One region of the Priestia sp. TRN 1309 genome, then DNA from elsewhere that is predicted to be linked to it. Evidence: riboswitches for the same ligand, from Rfam matches in the RefSeq annotation. Region 1 holds a riboswitch; the other holds the start of a gene.
What was found. Region 1 has a riboswitch for FMN ahead of ribE (riboflavin synthase). Riboswitches for the same ligand answer to the same signal wherever they lie in the genome.
Positions count from the first base shown of each region.

Region 2: it holds a riboswitch for FMN, as region 1 does, so the genes downstream of both, ACRPLQ_RS00770 (ECF transporter S component) here and ribE (riboflavin synthase) in region 1, are expected to answer to the same signal.

Region 1 covers NZ_JBOZGM010000003.1:101,142-110,505, forward strand. The annotation lists gene ptsP (phosphoenolpyruvate--protein phosphotransferase) at 1-586, opposite strand, end outside; gene ACRPLQ_RS12830 (phosphocarrier protein HPr) at 586-852, opposite strand; gene ptsG (glucose-specific PTS transporter subunit IIBC) at 871-2,925, opposite strand; gene glcT (glucose PTS transporter transcription antiterminator GlcT) at 3,196-4,044, opposite strand; gene ACRPLQ_RS12845 (hypothetical protein) at 4,176-5,048, opposite strand; gene ribH (6,7-dimethyl-8-ribityllumazine synthase) at 5,431-5,901, opposite strand; gene ACRPLQ_RS12855 (bifunctional 3,4-dihydroxy-2-butanone-4-phosphate synthase/GTP cyclohydrolase II) at 5,993-7,186, opposite strand; gene ribE (riboflavin synthase) at 7,203-7,862, opposite strand; FMN riboswitch at 8,141-8,291, opposite strand; gene ACRPLQ_RS12865 (YkvI family membrane protein) at 8,399-9,364, opposite strand, start outside.
Region 2 covers NZ_JBOZGM010000001.1:139,346-148,709, forward strand. The annotation lists gene ACRPLQ_RS00755 (ATP-binding protein) at 1-1,575, shown strand, start outside; gene ACRPLQ_RS00760 (peptidoglycan DD-metalloendopeptidase family protein) at 1,747-2,436, shown strand; gene serA (phosphoglycerate dehydrogenase) at 2,468-4,042, opposite strand; FMN riboswitch at 4,342-4,484, shown strand; gene ACRPLQ_RS00770 (ECF transporter S component) at 4,639-5,214, shown strand; gene ACRPLQ_RS00775 (ferredoxin) at 5,296-5,544, opposite strand; gene ACRPLQ_RS00780 (helix-turn-helix domain-containing protein) at 5,802-6,851, shown strand; gene ACRPLQ_RS00785 (RecQ family ATP-dependent DNA helicase) at 6,875-8,392, shown strand; gene ACRPLQ_RS00790 (CPBP family intramembrane glutamic endopeptidase) at 8,392-8,997, shown strand; gene ACRPLQ_RS00795 (DUF2663 family protein) at 9,086-9,364, shown strand, end outside.

The sequences.
Region 1 (9,364 bases):
GCGCCATAATTGCTGAGTGAGAAGTACGTCCGCCAATATCTGTTGTAAATCCTTTTACGAACTTACGATTTAACTGTGCTGTATCAGACGGCGTTAAATCTTCTGCGATAATGACAACTTCTTCTGAGATTAAGCTTGGATTTGAAACGTTTACACCTAAAAGATGAGCTAATACACGTTTTGTTACGTCACGGATATCAGCAGCACGTTCTTTCATATATTCATTGTCCATTGACTCAAACATATTAATAAACATTGCCGCTACTTCATCAAGTGCATGTTCAGCGTTTACATTTTCATTGGTAATTTTATCTTTAATTGGATTAATAAGTTCAGGATCGCTTAGAACTAATAAGTGAGCTTCAAAGATTTCTGCTTTGTCATCTCCAAGTTCTTTACGAGCATGCTCTCTAATAATTTCAAGTTCTGATTTTGATTTCTCTAGCGCAGCTTCTAGACGTGCTACTTCTGCTTCAACTTCAGTTACTGATTTTTTTTCAACGGTTAATTCTGGATTTTCTAGACGAAATGCTTTAGCAATAGCAATGCCGCTAGAAGCGGCAATGCCTTGAATTTCCTTTGTCATTATTCGCCTAATCCTTCTTTGCTCATTGTATCTTCAAGAGCAGCAAGTGCATCTGCTTCGTCAGAACCTTCTGCAGAGATAGTGATTGTAGCGCCTTTTTGAATACCTAAAGACATAACGCCCATGATTGATTTTAAGTTTACAGTTTTACCGTTGAATTCTAAGTTGATGTCAGAATCAAATTTGCTTGCTGCTTGTACTAAAGTTGTTGCTGGACGTGCGTGAATTCCTGAGTCTGCTGTTACTGTAAATGTTTTTTGTGCCATGTTAAATCAATCTCCTTTTTACTTTGAAATGTTAATAATATTTGCTTCTTGTTGAGAAACTTGGCCCTGCTTTAAGATATCAATTTTTTCATCAGCTTGTAAATTCGTGAAAATGATCGGCGTAATCGTCGATGGCGCATTTTCTTTTACAAAGTCTAAATCAATTTTCAATAGAGGCTGTCCTTTTTTCACTTCATCGCCTTGGGCAACTAAAGCTTCAAAACCTTCGCCTTTTAAATTAACTGTATCAATACCAACGTGAATTAAAATTTCACGTCCAGTCGTTGATTCAATACCTAAAGCATGTTTCGTCGGGAATAAGTTTACTATTTTTCCGTCCACTGGTGCAACTACTGTGCCTGTTTTCGGAATAATCGCAAAACCGTCACCCATTAATTTTTGTGAAAATACCTGATCTGGTACTTCCGATAAAGGTACCAATTCTCCCTCAATCGGTGAAACAATATCATTACCATTATCGCTTCCTACTTCAGATGTTGCAACAGGTTTTTCAATTGTTTTTGTCTCTTCTTTTGTGACAACCGGTGTTTTGCCATTCATAATGTCTTGAATTTGACCTTTTAACGTGTCAGATTTCGGACCGAAAATAGCTTGAATATTGTTACCAACTTCAAGAACACCAGCTGCTCCAAGTTTTTTCAAGCGGTTTTTATCAACGTTACCCACATCATCTACTGAAACACGTAAACGCGTAATACAAGCATCTAAATGTGTAATGTTTTCTTTACCGCCAAGTGCAGCCAAAATATTTGTCGGAAGCTCTGCTGCTTCTACTTTTACATCTTCTTCTCCTTCTTCTTTATCTTCACGACCCGGTGTTTTTAAGTTAAATTTACGGATTGCAAAGCGGAAACCGAAGTAGTAGATAACTGCTAGAACTAAACCTACTGGAATAACTAGCCACCATGCTGTGCGGTTTTGCATAACTCCAAATAGAACGTAATCGATAACCCCACCTGAGAATGTCATACCGATTTTAACATTTAATAATTGCATAACCATAAACGACAAACCAGCAAATACTGCGTGAATCGCAAATAATACTGGTGCTACGAATAAGAACGAGAACTCAAGCGGCTCTGTAATACCCGTTAAGAAAGATGTTAAAGCAGCTGAACCCATGATACCAGCTACATATTTTTTGTTTTCAGGACGCGCTTCGTGATAAATCGCAAGAGCGGCTGCTGGCAATCCGAACATCATGAACGGGAATTTACCAACTTGGAATGTTCCTGCTGTTAAAGGCACGCCATCTGCTAATTGAGCAAAGAAAATCTTTTGGTCACCATGAATATGTTGACCTGCTTTATTGACATAATCACCAAACTCAAACCAGAACGGAGAGTAGAAGATGTGATGAAGTCCAAATGGAATTAATGAACGTTCAATTAATCCAAATACAAACGCTGATAAAGTTGGGTTTGCATCAATCATGTTGGTAGAGAAAGCATTTAATCCGCTTTGAATTGGCGGCCAAATGAAAATCATAATAACACCTAAAAGAATTGAAAATACCCCAGTAATAATTGGTACAAATCGTTTTCCTGCAAAGAACCCTAAGTAAGATGGTAATTCAATATTGAAATAACGATTATACATGGATGAAGCTAAAATACCTACTATGATACCCCCGAATACACCCGTAGCTAACGTAGGAATTCCTAAGATGCTAGTGTAAGCTGGATTAGCACCCATTTTGTCAGGATCTAGTTGTCCTGTAGCAACTAAGATTGTGCTCATCGTTTTGTTCATAATTAAGTAACCTACGATTGCAGCAATACCTGCTACACCGTCACCACCGGCTAAACCAACGGCAACACCAACGGCAAACAATAGCGATAAGTTGTCAAATACGATTTGACCCGCCTGCGACAAAACATTTGAAACTAATTGAACCCAGTCTGCACCAAGTGCCGGTACTGCATCCAACAATGTAGGGTTTTGAAGCGCTGTCCCTACTCCAAGTAAAATCCCTGCTGCCGGTAAAATCGCAACCGGTAGCATAAGCGCTTTTCCGACTTTTTGTAATACTCCAAAAAGTTTTTTAAACATGGCGCTTACCTCCTTTTATATATTTAGTGTGCAACAAGCTATTTATTTGATACGTGAATCATTAACGCGCTTTCATAAAACGCTTTCTTTAACTAGAAAACTCATTACATCTCCTGGTGTTATGAGGCGAAGTCTTCAATGATTGCGCTTTCTTATAACAAAAAAAGGCATGAGGAAAAAGAAACGACAAATGGATACACTCATCCAATTACACATCGCTTCATTTCTCACTCATGCCTGATCGTATCAGTAACACGTATTGAAATGATTTTATAAATCCGTTTTTGTTATAAGTCGCTGCAAATGCATCGTTAAGTAAACTGCTTCTGCTTCATACACAGGTAAATGTAACGCTTGCTGCATTACTTTTATCACTTTCCAAGACACATTGTAACACAGAGGATATTCTTCTTTCAATAGCAAAGCAATTTTTTTTGGCTCTTCTATTTTTTCTCCTGTTTTTACTCGATCAATGGCAAAATGCAAATGACGAATCAATCTCATATAGTGTACAGATTCTTTGTCTACCTGCAGATGAAGCGATTCTTCAATCACATTAATAATCGTTTGAATAAGCTGCGAGTCTTGATTCACTTCCAGCAGATTTTTTTCAGTCAGCGCGCTGTGAATATGTAGCGCAATAAAACCAATCTCTCCTACTGGAAGCTTCACGCCTATTTTACGACTAATAATTTCTACCACTTCAGATGCGATCGTGTATTCCTCTGGATATAAGGCTTTTGTTTCAAGTAAAAATGGATTTTTAAGCCCCATTCCCTGCTGAAAACGTTTTATCGCAAACGCGATATGATCCGTCAATGAAATGTGTATATGCTCATTCAAAGGAATGTTAACACGCTTTTGAATGTGCGTTACAATATCATTCATCATTTCAATCACGTCTTCATCCACCTGAGCTAAAAGCTGCTTGTACTGTTCTTGCTCTTCTTCACTCTTTAACAAAAACATTTTCTCCACGGCTTTTGCATCGATTTCATCGCCTTTTTTCTTATTGAACCCTATTCCTTTCCCAATTAGCACAACTTCATCATAGGTAAGGTGTTTAGCAATTAAAACATTATTATTAAGTACCTTTTCTACAAAAAAGGACTCTTTCACGAATCCTTCACTCCCCTGTTTCGGCTTTCTATTATTTGCTTTCCTATCTTACAAATAATACGCATAACCGTCAATTCATTTTTCTTTGTTTCAAATATTATTGAACTAAACTATTTGAGTTACGTATTATCTTAGTAGTTCTTTGCTGGAAACGCAACGTCTTTTTTGCTCGTCCCATAACAATTTTTCATAATAAAGTTTTGAAGCATAACGCTCAGAATGAATACACCCGCTTGTAAAAGCGTAAAAAGAACAAGTGAAGTGGTAATAGATACCAGTAAAATCCCATAGTGAATTAGTAAAATATCTACTATACGCAGCCCCGCTATAATGATCCCAGCTCCAATAAAAAATTCTTTGACTACACTCCAAACGAGGAGAATCGTAACAATACAAACATAAATCATCGTTGCATTTACGGAATCATGAGTAGCCGACGCAAACCATCCCGTATAAAACCAATTATTATGAAAGTATGCTAACAGCAGAAACATAATAGTAGAAGTAATGGCGAGCATTCCCAGAAAAAATGTAGCGTAATGCACAAATGTCATATACCGTTCTGTTAGCCATACATACCAAATCTTTGAAATACTAAAGCCTATAGTCATTAAAACGCCTGTATAAATTGTTTTCCACCAGTGATGTGTATAAATATCCCAGTGTAAAAATAATTCTTCAATCCCCATAAACATAGCCGAAATGATTAAAATATAGCGGAATTTTAATTGATAAGCAGCTACCACCATAGCCATGATTGGAAAAGCAAACGTTTGAGAAGTTAAGGACCCAAACAAATTATCAAAATATTCATTGGTCATAAAATCAGGATCGTACTCGTAACTTTCAAACAACACAAATACAACATACTCTAGTACATAAGCCATTCCAATGATAAAAAAAAGCAAAACGACTAGCCTTTTATCTTTTTTACGTATGAATACTGTAAGCAAAACGGCTGTGCTGATAATAATCAATGCAAAAAAAGCAGTATAATGAGGCATAGACGTCTCCCTTTTACGACCTAATTATTACTTAGAGTAAGACGTTTTAGCTAAATTATACATAGCTAGCTGCTATTCAAAAGAGATTGAGACATACTACATCAATCCAATCTAAAGGCGAACAAATCGGATACATGAGATAGTATGGATCGCTTGCTGCACTGCAGGTGATTTCCCTGCAAGTCTTCGCTTTCCCTACAGGAGCCTTCGCCCTGCTCTCCACTCAACAGTTAGAAGCCTACATACAGGAAACCTACGTTGTAATGTAACCCTAACCATGAAAAAATCCGAACGATTCATCGTTCGGATCTTCTTTCAACTACCATACTTTTGTTTCAGCCTCTTTTAACTCTTTAGTTTACAAAAACTGGAATGACCTCTATTATCCTTCAATCATTTTTGAAAGGTTAGCCATTTCGATAGCTGATGCTGCAGCTTCCCATCCTTTGTTTCCTGCTTTTGTTCCTGCACGTTCAATTGCTTGCTCAATTGTTTCAGTTGTTAATACACCAAAGATAATTGGTACGCCTGTTTGTAAGCTTTGAGATGCAACGCCTTTTGCTACTTCATTACATACAAAATCAAAGTGTGGAGTAGCTCCTCGAATAACCGTTCCTAGCGTAATAACCGCGTCATATTTTTTAGATTCAGCTAATTTTTTAGCGATTAATGGAATTTCATAAGCGCCCGGTACCCAAGCCACGTCTACATCTTCATCAGCTACGCCGTGACGTTTAAGCGCATCTTCTGCTCCACTAAGTAAACGCCCCGTAATAAATTCATTAAAACGCCCTACCACGATTCCGATTTTTAATCCTGTGCCAACTAAATTTCCTTCATATAAATGATTCATCTCTTGTTCCTCCTGCTAGTAGTAATATATAGTTATTTACATTTCTTTTCATGAATTAGCTTCATTTGTTATAACGAAAAAAAGTGTAAACTTATAAATGTAATAAATGACCTAGTTTTTTAGCTTTGGTATCTAAGTATTTTTTATTGGCATCCACTGCCGGCATTTGAAGAGGCACTCTCTCTACCACTTCAAGGTCGTAGCCTTTTAGCCCAGTAATTTTGCGAGGATTGTTCGTTAAAAGCTTCATTTGTTTGACTCCAAGGTCCTTTAAGATTTGAGCACCGATTCCATACTCTCGTAAATCCGCAGCAAACCCGAGTTTTTCATTCGCTTCTACGGTATCGTATCCTTCTTCCTGCAGCTTATATGCTCTTAGCTTATTTAATAAGCCAATACCTCTGCCCTCTTGACGCATATACAGCAGAATGCCGCGTCCTTCTTCTTCAATTTGCGTAAGAGCTGCGTGAAGCTGAGGACCGCAGTCACAGCGCTCAGAGCCAAACACATCTCCAGTCAAGCACTCGGAGTGAACCCGCACGAGAACGGGGCTATTATGATCGATATCACCCTTGATAAGAGCCACATGTTCTTTATTATCAAGTTTATTTGTATATCCTACAGCCTTAAAATCACCAAATGCCGTAGGTAAGCTTACTTCTACTTCACGGCTAATCAGCTGGTCATGTTTGCGGCGGTAGGCAATCAAATCTTTTATTGTAATCATTTTTAAATCAAATTGCTCTGCAATCTTTGTTAAATCCGGTACGCGTGCCATTGTTCCATCTTCATTCATGATTTCACAAATAACACCCGCAGGCTTTCCTCCTGCTAACACGGCTAAATCAACAGCGGCCTCTGTATGACCCGCACGCTGCAGAACGCCCCCGTCTTTTGCAATCAACGGAAAAATGTGTCCTGGTCGTTGGAAATCACTTGCTACCGTTGCTTCATTTACAAGAGCCATAACGGTAGCAGAACGTTCGTACGCACTGATACCTGTTGTACTTGAAATATGATCAATACTTACTGTAAATGCTGTTCCATGTACATCCGTATTGTTCACTACCATCGGGTGAAGATTCAATTTATGCGCAATTTCTTCATTAACAGGTGTACAAATTAATCCTCTTCCATGAGTAGCCATAAAGTTAATAACCTCAGGCGTCGTTTTTTCGGCTAATGCAATAAAATCTCCTTCATTTTCTCGATCTTCATCGTCGCATACAATAACCACTTTTCCCTTTTTTAACTCTTCAATGGCTTCTTCTACTTTATGAAACATCTCTTTCACCTCACTGTTAATTTGTAAAACCATGCTGCTGCAATAAATCCTTCATATTACCTGACCGATTCGAGGCGCCAGGAGTTGACTTGTTAGCCATCATCTGATGCATATATTTAGCTAACATATCGCATTCAATATTCACCTTGTCTCCTCGCTGTTTGTCTCCCACGACTGTGTGAAGCACCGTATGAGGAATAAGAGAAATAGTAAATGATTGATTGCTGACATCAAAAATAGTAAGACTTGTTCCGTCTACAGAAACAGATCCTTTTAACATCATAAATTCACGAAGTTCAGGATCCACTTGAATTTCATAATAAAAGGCATTTCCTTTACGTGTTTTGCTTACAATGGTTCCAATTCCATCAACGTGTCCGCTGACGAAATGCCCTCCAAACCGGCCATTTGCAGCCATCGCCCGTTCTAAGTTAACACGTGATCCAACGGTTAGAAGCTGCAGGGTACTTGCTTTAATCGTCTCCGGCATGACGTCGACCGTAAATTCATTTTGAGAGTAAGCCGTTACGGTTAAACAAACGCCGTTAACTGAAATACTGTCCCCTAAGTTCACATCTTCTAACACGGTCTTCGCATCAATCGTAAGAACAATTGCTTCTGTAGCCTTTTGAATCCGTTTTATTTTTCCAATTTCTTCAATAATACCTGTGAACATTTTCTTCACCTGCTTTGGCGCTATTCCAACTTCTTATGCCGTTTTGAAATAGCAGCTGCTTTTTTTTCATATTTATCTTTCCCCCAACCACTGAAAATAAAAAAGCCCCTTGAACAAATGTCCAAGGGGTCGGCTGAGCTGAATCAGTTTTATCTATGCAAAATTCCGCTAATTGTATACGAAATAAACAGTTATATTTTGTGTACAAAAACAAGGGTAGCTTTAAAAAAGGCAAACCTGTCCCTTATTAATACAACACAAAAAAACAACTGTGCTTCCTGATCCTTCTCCCATCCAGACTTTTACTGTCGGCTCTAGATTTTAACTAGATCCACCGCTAACATACATCGTATGAAAACGGGTCACGGGCTTAAAAGCATATGCTTTATCACCGCCGGTTGGGACTTACACCCGACCCCGAAGGATAATATATTCGACTGCTAGAGTCTTATTTGTTTTACATTATAGCAAAGTAAAATCGACTTGTCACATCATTTAACTTCGTTTTTTCACATCTGTTCTGCAAAATCCAGCTTTTAGCTTATTTTTTCTTTTTTAATACATAGCATCCATACAAAAGCTAGTCCAATATAGCCAAATATCGGATACAAAAACTCAAGAAGCTGAGCATATCCAAATTGCCCGATAATAAAGCATGCCAAGATAATAAACGCAAAAGCTTGTTTGTCATTCAGGGGAAGAAATGATTGAAGCTGTTTAGCGATTCCAAATACATTTCCAATCAATGTAGTAAAAATCTCACCTAACACAACTACCGTAAATAAAACATTCACCCACGCTGAGATATTTTTAACAACGGCACTCATAGGAATATCAAGTTGAAATGAATAAGGCAAATTGGAAAGGGCAAGATGAGTAGAAACAAGCATAAACGTAAGTACACATCCTCCTATTACGGCCCCTTTTTTGATCACGCTCTTATCTTTCACGGAGCTTCCTAATGGAACTAAAACGGCCTGAGCCAAAGCTAGATTTAGGGAAATATATAAAAAGGGACTAACCGCCCACTTCCACTGTGTGACGAGCGTTAAGTCTGGCTTCGTTTGAATCAGTGAGAAATAGCTGACATTTGGCACAAAGATGATAAAAGCAAATGAAAGCATCATCGGCACAACAAGAGAATTAACCATTAAAATACCGTTAATTCCTCTTGCGATAAATATATAAGTTAAAACAATTGTACAAATCATCCCAACAGGAGGCCACAGTCCGAACTGTTCTTTTCCTATTGCCCCCGTACTCGCTAGCATGACTGAAGTTACTCCAAATAAAATGACGATCATTACACCGTTTACCGCTTTTCCAAGTACATCACCAAATAAATATGTATTAAGCTGCTGATAAGAAGAAGCCCCAATTGCGTGCGAAAGCAGCATCATTTTCGAACCTAGCCAAATAAAAAACAAGCCGCTGACCAAAATTCCAACCATTCCAAGTTCCCCGTACTGTGTAAAAAATTGAACAATTTCCTTGCCTGTTGC
Region 2 (9,364 bases), on a different contig from region 1:
TCCATTGCTCGTGAACTTGCAGATCAAGCAAGTGTAGTTATTGTTCAGGATAAAGATTTCTATTGGCATTCCACACATCCTGATAAAGAAAATAAGAAAGCTATTTCGGCCATTGTTAAACAAAACGATCAGCTAAATCAAGTGGTTGAAAAAGGTAAAGTAATACGGGAAAAAATGTACATGACCACAAAGAAAGACACGAGTGATGAGCCTTTAATGTTTGTTGTCGGTGTACCTTTAATGAAAGATAATAAACCGACAGGCGGCGTTTATCTGTATCAATCTCTTTCTGAAATTGAAGAGCCCGCTCAATATACGACTAAGTTCATTTTATTGGCTGCAGGTATTGCTATTATTTTAACTACTATCTTTGCTTTTTTCTTATCCACTCGAATTACAGCACCTCTTAGAAAAATGAGGCAGGCGGCATTTGAAGTAACAAAAGGGAACTTTGATACAAAAGTACCTATTTTAACTCACGATGAAATTGGGGAGTTAGCGATTGCTTTTAATCAAATGGGCAGGCAGTTAAAGTTTAATCTCAATGCGCTCAATCAGGAAAAAGAACAGCTTTCAAGTATTTTAAGCAGTATGGCAGACGGTGTTATTACGTTTAGTAGAGACGGATCGATTTTAATTACCAATCCCCCAGCGGAGCATTTTCTTCAGACTTGGTATTACGAGCAGGATGTGAACAACCAGCAGGTGCCTGAGCTTCCAGCAAACGTCGTGCATTTGTTTCAAACGGTAGTAGAGACTGAAACGGAGCGAAGTGCAGAGTTGAAAATTCAAGGGAAAACGTGGGTCATTTTAATGTCACCGCTCTATAATCAAACGAAAATCCGCGGTGCTGTAGCTGTACTGCGAGATATGTCTGAAGAGCGTAAACTTGATAAATCAAGAAAAGATTTTATTGCAAACGTGTCTCATGAATTGCGTACACCTATTTCTATGCTTCAAGGTTATAGTGAAGCTATTATTGACGATATTGCAAGTACGGATGAAGAAAAGAAAGAAATTGCACAGGTGATTTATGATGAATCACTCCGTATGGGCCGGCTTGTAAATGAACTTTTAGATTTAGCGCGAATGGAAGCGGGACATGTGCAGCTTCACTTAGAATCTGTAGCAATGGTTGAATTTACAGAACGTGTTTTGCGCAAGTTTCAAGGGTTAGCTAAAGAAAAACATATTAAACTGTCTCTTAATGGAAAAATAGAAGATGAATTTGAAGCGATGATTGATTCAGACCGTATGGAACAAGTGCTGACAAACTTAATTGATAATGCCATTCGTCATACGGATGACTACGGAGAAGTAAAGCTGCATCTTGATAAAAGTCAATCCGAAATCCATCTTTCTGTTCAAGATACGGGAGCAGGGATTCCAAAAGAAGATCTTCCGTTTGTATTTGAGCGATTTTATAAAGCTGATAAAGCCAGAACGAGAGGAAAGTCAGGAACTGGTCTTGGGCTTGCGATCGCTAAAAATATCGTGGAGGCACACCAAGGGATTATTGCGGTTGAAAGTGAATTAAATGAAGGAACAACTTTCTTTATCAAACTGCCAAAGTAAACACATGCTAAATAACAGTTTGTCTTCGGCTGAAATAATAAGAATAGTAAAGAGATGTGATTCATTGGAGAATCACATCTCTTTATTTTTTCTATAAACAAGTCTAAAAGAGAAGGAATTGGCATATAGTATGTTTTGTGTGCAATGATCTACATAGGAGGTTCTTTCTTCATGATTGACGTGTTAAGAAGAATATTGGTTGTATTAGTGATGGGATTGTGTATAGGTCTTTTATTTTTGGGCGGGCAAATGGTAAAGGCAGAAGAGAAGCAGTGGGAGTGGCCGGTTGAAGGAGTCTTAACTGATATATTTGGTTCTCGTCACGCCAAACACTTTGGAATCGATATAGCAGCACCTGTTGGTACACAGGTGTATGCTGTTGCAAAAGGAGTGGTGAGCCGCTCTTATTATTCAAATACATACGGGCAAGTTGTTTTTATCAAACAAACGAATGGATACGAAACGGTCTATGCTCATCTAGAGAAACGACTTGTTGCAGAAGGAAATTCTGTAGCCCCAGGTCAAAACATTGGATGGGTTGGCAATACAGGACGATCTTCAGGTGCACATTTGCATTTTGAAGTTCATCAAGGAAGTTGGAATCCGGATAAAACCAATGCGGTAAACCCACTCGCCAAATTGGACAAGCAAAAACTATCGGCATACGTAAAAAACGATTTAGCTGCCACGGTTTTTCAGCAGTTACATCAGGCTTCTGATAACTGTATTCTTATCCATCAAGGAGATACATTATCTGAACTTGCGGCCAAATATGAAGTCGATGTGGAGCAGCTAAGAAAGTGGAATCATTTAGAGAACACCGCTTTAAATGCAGGACAAGTGTTAAAAATAAGTCCATAAAAAAAGAGCCGCTAAGGCTCTTTTTTCAATGTTACAACTCAATGCGCTGTATGGTCACAATTTCGCTTGTTTGTTTTAATGAATTGATGACAGAATCATCTAAAAGTTTATCAAACGTGAGCATCATAATGGCTTCTCCGCCTTTTTGCTTACGGCCCACTTGCATGGTAGCAATGTTAATACGTAAATCTCCAAGTACTTTCCCTACATTTCCAATAACTCCGGGCTGATCACTGTGACGGATATAAAGAAGATGTCCTTCTGGATAAAAATCAATATCAAACGAATCAATATTAACAATTCGAGGTCCATATCCTGCTATATAAGTGCCCGTAATCGTAAATGTACGCTGTTCGCCTGTTACTGTAACGTCAATTATATTAGAATATCCTTGCGTATCTTCCGATGTTTTTTCACCAAATGTAATTCCTCGTTCTTTGGCAATCATAGAAGCATTGACTTCGTTAACAGGTGAGTCAATACGATGGGTTAAAAAGCCTGATAACAAGCTCCGTGTAATATAAGTGGTTTCTAAATCCGTCACTGTACCTCCGTAGGAGATCGAGATATGCTGAACGGGTTCTCGCATGCATTGAGATAAAATAGCTCCCATTTGTTTAGTAAGGCTCGTAAACGGCTGAATTTTTTCAAAAACTTCTTTAGAAAGCGTTGGTAAATTAATGGATGAACTTACAGGATTACCTTCTAGAAAACGCAGAACGTCATGTGCCACGTCTTCAGCAACGTTAAGCTGGGCTTCTTTTGTAGAAGCTCCTAAATGGGGAGTTGTAATAACTTGATCAAAATGTAACAAAGGGTTATCAATCGGCGGTTCAACTTCAAATACGTCAATAGCTGCACCTTGAACATGGCCAATTTCTAAATAATGAACTAAGGCTTTTTCATCAATGATCCCGCCGCGTGCGCAGTTTAATAAAAATACACCCTTCTTTGTTTTGGCTAATGTTTCATGATTGAGCAATCCCTTGGTTTCTTTCGTAAGCGGAGTGTGTACGGTAATTACATCCGCTGCTGCTAGTAATTCATCCAGGGATAATAGTTCTACGCCTAGCTTTTCAGCTCGGGAAGAGGTTAAAAAAGGATCGTAAACGTGAACGCTCATATTGAAGGCTTTTGCGCGTTTAGCAAGCTCTGAGCCAATTCGTCCAAATCCGATAATGCCCAGGTGTTTGCGATTAAGCTCTGTTCCAACAAATGCTGAGCGGTTCCATTCGCGCGCTTTGACTGAAGCATTTCCTTGGGGGATATGCCGAAACAAGCTAGCCATCATAGCAAATGTATGTTCCGCCGTTGAAATGGTATTTCCGTTCGGCGCGTTAATAACGACAACCCCTCGTTTGGTTGAGGCTTCAATATCAATATTATCGACACCTACTCCAGCGCGAGCAACAATTTTTAAATTCGGCATTTTTGCCAGCAAATCCTCTGTAACCGTCGTAGCACTCCGTACTAAAAGCGCATCGTACGTATGCAAATCATTCTCAACTTCTTCAACTTTTTTTCGCGTAAGATTCACATGAGGAGCTTCAAGTAGTGGAGCAAGACCTTCATTGCTAATTGAATCAGCTACTAATACGTTATACATGACGTGAACATCTCCCTTGGATTTTACTATCATCAAATATTTGATAATTTACCATGTTAAAAAAATTCTGTCAATTATATTTTTTAAACTTTACAATTAGTTATCAAATACACAATTGTAAACGTAAAATTGAAACTATAAATATGTCATAATGCTGTTGGTTATGCACTTATTTCCTTATTTTACATATAAAACAGTAATGAAGTTTATAAAAGACATCAATTTAATAGGAATTAAAAAAACTTCTTTATTTACTTTTAATTCGAGATAACATATAATAAATTCATAATTAAATATTGGTCTATCTTCGGGGCAGGGTGAAATTCCCGACCGGCGGTAAAAAACAAATTGTTTTGAGCCCGCGAGCTTATATGTAATACATACGAGCAGATTTGGTGAAATTCCAAAGCCGACAGTACAGTCTGGATGGGAGAAGGTGGAGGTTCAGCGTTCAAAACCTAATGTGATGAACGTTTATTAAATATGCCTGCCATGTCTCCTCTCAACGAATCATTTGTTGGGAGGTTTTTGCGTGGGGATATGAAGTTGAACCTTTCTTCTTTGAAGAGTGGATCACAAAGAAGGAGAGAGGCAAGATGCAACAAAGTAAGAAAACTCAAAAGCTGGTTATACTAGGAATGTTAAGCAGTATTGCTTACATTTTAATGATGATTAATTTTCCGATTCCTGGATTACCTCCGTTTTTAACAATTGATTTTAGCGAAATTCCTGCACTCGTAGCAGCACTTGTATTTGGACCTATGGCTGCTGTTATAGTAGAAGGAATAAAAAATTTATTGAATTATTTAATTCAAGGAAGTGCTACAGGGGTTCCGGTTGGTCAAGTGGCGAACTTTGTAGCTGGTTTACTGTTCGTTCTTCCTGTATCATATATGTTCCGTCGATTTAAAACAGCTAAAGGCGTAACGATAGGTTTGGTTACGGGTACGGTTGTAATGACGGTACTCATGGCTGTCTTAAATTATTATGTCTTTTTACCGGCGTATACAATCTTCTTACAATCGCCAGAAATGTCTAGTGAACAAGCGCGTCAATATATCGTTGCAGGTATTTTGCCGTTTAACTTAATAAAAGGAGCAGCAACAGGGGTTATTTTTGTCTTATTGTTTTCAAAAATGAAGCAATGGATCACGCGCCGCGTTGCTGTTTAATTCAATCGCTCTCCCGGGGAGAGCGATTTTTATATATAAAAAAACCTGCAGCATGTACTATACTACAGGTTTGTTCAATACTTATTCGAATTTATTAGCATCGCCTTCGAATTTTTCATCCGCTACGCGAATTGAATCCGTAGGGCAGCCTTCCATTGCATCCATCATATCATCTTCTAGATCTTCTGGAATTTCTACTACACCTTGGTTATCATCTAATGTTACGAATGCAATACCTTCATCATCATAATCATAAATGTCTGGTGCTGCTGCTCCGCAAGCGCCGCATGCGATGCAAGTATCTTTATCAACAATTGTATATTTTGGCATAACAAGACCTCCTGTAAAGTGTTCGAAAATTTCTCATTATATAATCTCTTCGCGAATCAAGAGTGAAATTTCTCCTTATTCATTGTAAAATGATTTATAAAACTTTTCAATAGAAAAGTCACTGAGAATGCTTATCAAATCAAGGTTTCTTCACTTATCCAAACGTTTTGATACATAAAGGAAAGAGCTAAAAAGCCTTTATCTCACATGCTATTGGTCACTTTTGGTACAATGAATGAGAAAGGAAGTTGACACCTTTGAATTATATTCAAGTTAGCATTTTATTTTGTATAAAACAGTTAAAAGGTGAGCGAACCGCCTATGGTATTTATCATTTATTAACAGGTAAAAAGTCAGCGCAAACAATTCAAGACGGAAAAATTTTTGGAATCTCTTTTCTTTTTCAGTCATTTTTTTACTTAGATAAACGGTCTTTTGAAACCTGCGTTGCATATTTAAAAGAACAGCAGTATATCGAAGAAACTGAAAATCAAAAGTATGTGATGACAGATAAGGGACGAACACGCCTTGAAGATGAACTGACGGCTCGGCCCTTTCATCCAGCTTTAGACGGATGGAAATTCGCAAGCAGTACTCAATTATTTTTAGCAAGAATCACTTTGTTCATTCAGACCTTATCAAACCTACAGTATTTTCAAAAAGGGTTTTTACCCATTTCCAAAAATCCTGAGGTCATTCAATGGGTCAAAACGTATATTATGTCTCAAAAGCAAACGCGTCAAGAGTTAGCCGCCGAGCTATTCAAAGAGCTCCGAACGTGCTTGAAAGATTGTACGGAACGGGATGCGTCTCTTTTTGTTTTGCAACTGACTGGATACGAAAGAGTAGGCTTTACAAAAAATCAGTTAGCATATCAATATGAACTCGATGAGCATTATGTGCATATTCAACTTTTAGGGGTTATTCATCATATCATTGAAAAAGTGAGTCAAAATAATGAAAGCTTTCATGTACTTTCTTCTTTTTTGCATGATCTATATTTAGAATTGCCTTTGACAAGCTCGACGTTAAAAACGTATAGCTGGCTTCAAAAAGGAAAGACGCTTGAAGAAATTGCTTATATAAGGCGTTTAAAAGAAAGTACAATTGAAGATCATATTGCAGAATTAGCTCTGTTTGTTCCATCTTTTTCAATCGATGCATACGTATCGCCTAAGCAGCAGGAAGAAATTATCTCGGCTTTTGAAAGTTTGCGTACAAATAAATTAAAGGCGATAAAGGAAGAAGTAAAAGACGGCGTTACCTATTTTCAGATTCGTCTCGTATTAGCAAAACATTTTACCTGATACTAAAAAAAGTGGTGTTTGATGTGAAGATAGAACAACTTCTACAGAAACAATTTGGCTATAGCCAATTTCGACTAGGACAAAAAGAGATTATTCAAGATATTTTAACAGGTCATAATGTGTTAGCGGTTCTTCCTACAGGAACAGGGAAATCATTGTGCTATCAGCTCCCCGCTTATGTGTTGAACCGACCGGTGCTGATTGTATCTCCTTTAATTTCACTGATGGAAGATCAAGTTCAACAACTAAAGGCAAGTGGAGAAAAGAGAGTTATTGCCTTAAATAGTTTCCTACAACAAGAAGAAAAAAGACGGGCGCTAAAAGATTTAGCTTTTTATCGTTTTATTTATGCATCTCCTGAAATTTTGCAAAACGCTGTTGTGGTAGAAGCATTAAAACAGGCAAAGGTAGGCCTTTTCGTTGTGGACGAGGCGCACTGTATTTCTCAGTGGGGACATGATTTCCGTTTGGATTATCTTCAGTTAGGAGATATATGGAAGGAACTTGGCAGTCCGCTATGTCTGGCACTAACAGGAACTGCGACTAGGGAAGTAGTGGAAGATATTAAGCGTTACTTATCGCTGCCTGCTGTCAACGAGCACATCTATTCCATGAATCGAAGTAATATTGCGATGAAAGTTGATTTTGTTGCAAGTATTGAAGAGAAAAAAGAGAAGTTGCTGATGTACGTTAGTGAACTGCAAAGTCCAGGAATTATCTATTGTTCCAGCCGATCTTGGACAGAAGCATTAACACAGCTTCTAAAGGAAAATGGGATACAGCGAGTGCAGTATTACCATGGGGGAATGGAACCGAATGAAAGAATGCTTGTTCAACAGCAATTTTTAGAAAACCAGCTTGATATCATTTGCTGCACAAGTGCATTTGGAATGGGGGTTAATAAATCGAATGTTCGCTTTGTTATTCATTTTCATACACCTACGCAGCTAGAAGCATACGTACAGGAAATTGGAAGAAGTGGACGCGATCAGCAAAACAGTATTGCGATTTTGCTTTATGCTGAAGGAGACGATGATTTTGCTCATTCTTTACTTGAAATTGAGCTTCCTTCTTCAGATATCATCTTATACTGCCTGTCGTATTTACGAAATCATGATCAGGCCATTCCTTTAAAACAAGTAGAGTCTCATTTTCTTTATACAGTGGGTATTCAAGAAACACATTGGCGATTTATTCGTTATTATTTGTACAGAGAAAATGTAGTGGAAAATGAACATGTTGAACCTAGGAAAATCCCTGAATCGCTGCATGAAACGATTGTTGCAGCTGTAAATAAACGTCTTCGAAACAAACATGACAAGTACCGTGCGATGAAGGAGTTTATTGAGGCAAAAGAATGCCGTCGTCAGGTGCTGCTTGGCTATTTCAATGAGCTGGGAAAATCAGAGCTTCAGAATTGTTGCGATTGCTGCGGATTGGATTTAGAAGCCTATAAAAAAACAAATGGTGAGCAAGAGCAATGGACATTTCAAGGCTGGGAATTAGAATTAGCTCGTTTGCTTCGTCAAGGAGAGATATAATGGCAAAGTCACAGCAAGAGCTTATTTCATCCATGACGGATGCAGAGCTGGTTAAAAATTTATATGTAACGCAGCTGCTCATCTGCTTTATTGCTTTAGGCATCGGTTTTTTCACATTTGATTCGTGGCATTCCTTTTTACAGTTTTTTGAGCTGGATTGGGCTTCTATTTTATTGTACGGGGGAGGTACAGCTCTCTTGGTAGTAGGAGGAGATATGCTTCTAATGAAGTGTGTACCCGAGCATTTATATGATGACGGAGGGATTAATGAACGTTTATTTGCTAATCGTTCCATTCCTCATCTAGCCCTTATTTGCCTAATCGTTGCATGTTCAGAAGAAATATTATTTCGAGGGGTTATACAAGTTCAGTTTGGCCTTTTTTGGGCGAGTATCGTATTTGCACTCGTTCACATTCGATATTTAAAAAAGTGGTTTCTATTTATTTCGGTTGTGGTTTTAAGCTTTTTAATAGGGTTGCTGTTTTGGTGGACTGAAAATTTGTATGTCACGATTTTTACTCATTTTCTCATTGATTTTTTATTAGGCCTGCAGATACGAAAGTCAAAAGGGAAATCTGTACAGTCAGAAGAACTCATGCAGTAAAGGTTAAGGAAACAGCCATTATTTTCAGTGTTATCCACATAATCTTTTATATTCACTCATATGTTGTACTAGCATACGAGGGGGTGGAATGTTGGAAAACAAGTTGATAGACTTTGAAAGCGATGAAACACTTCAATATATATTAGCGAGCGTTATCAAAAGAAAAGAGACGGTTAATAAGCTGAAAGCTAAAGAGAAAAGATGGAAGCTTTTGTTTTTAGCCAGCGTAACGGCTGTTATTAGCTACTTTTTTTTCATATTTCAAAGCGGTTTTTTTACGACGTTTAGCGAATTTTTCTCATTTTTGTTAGGTAACATAGGGCATTTGATGTTTCTATTGCTTACCGTCTCCCTTTATTTTTATACT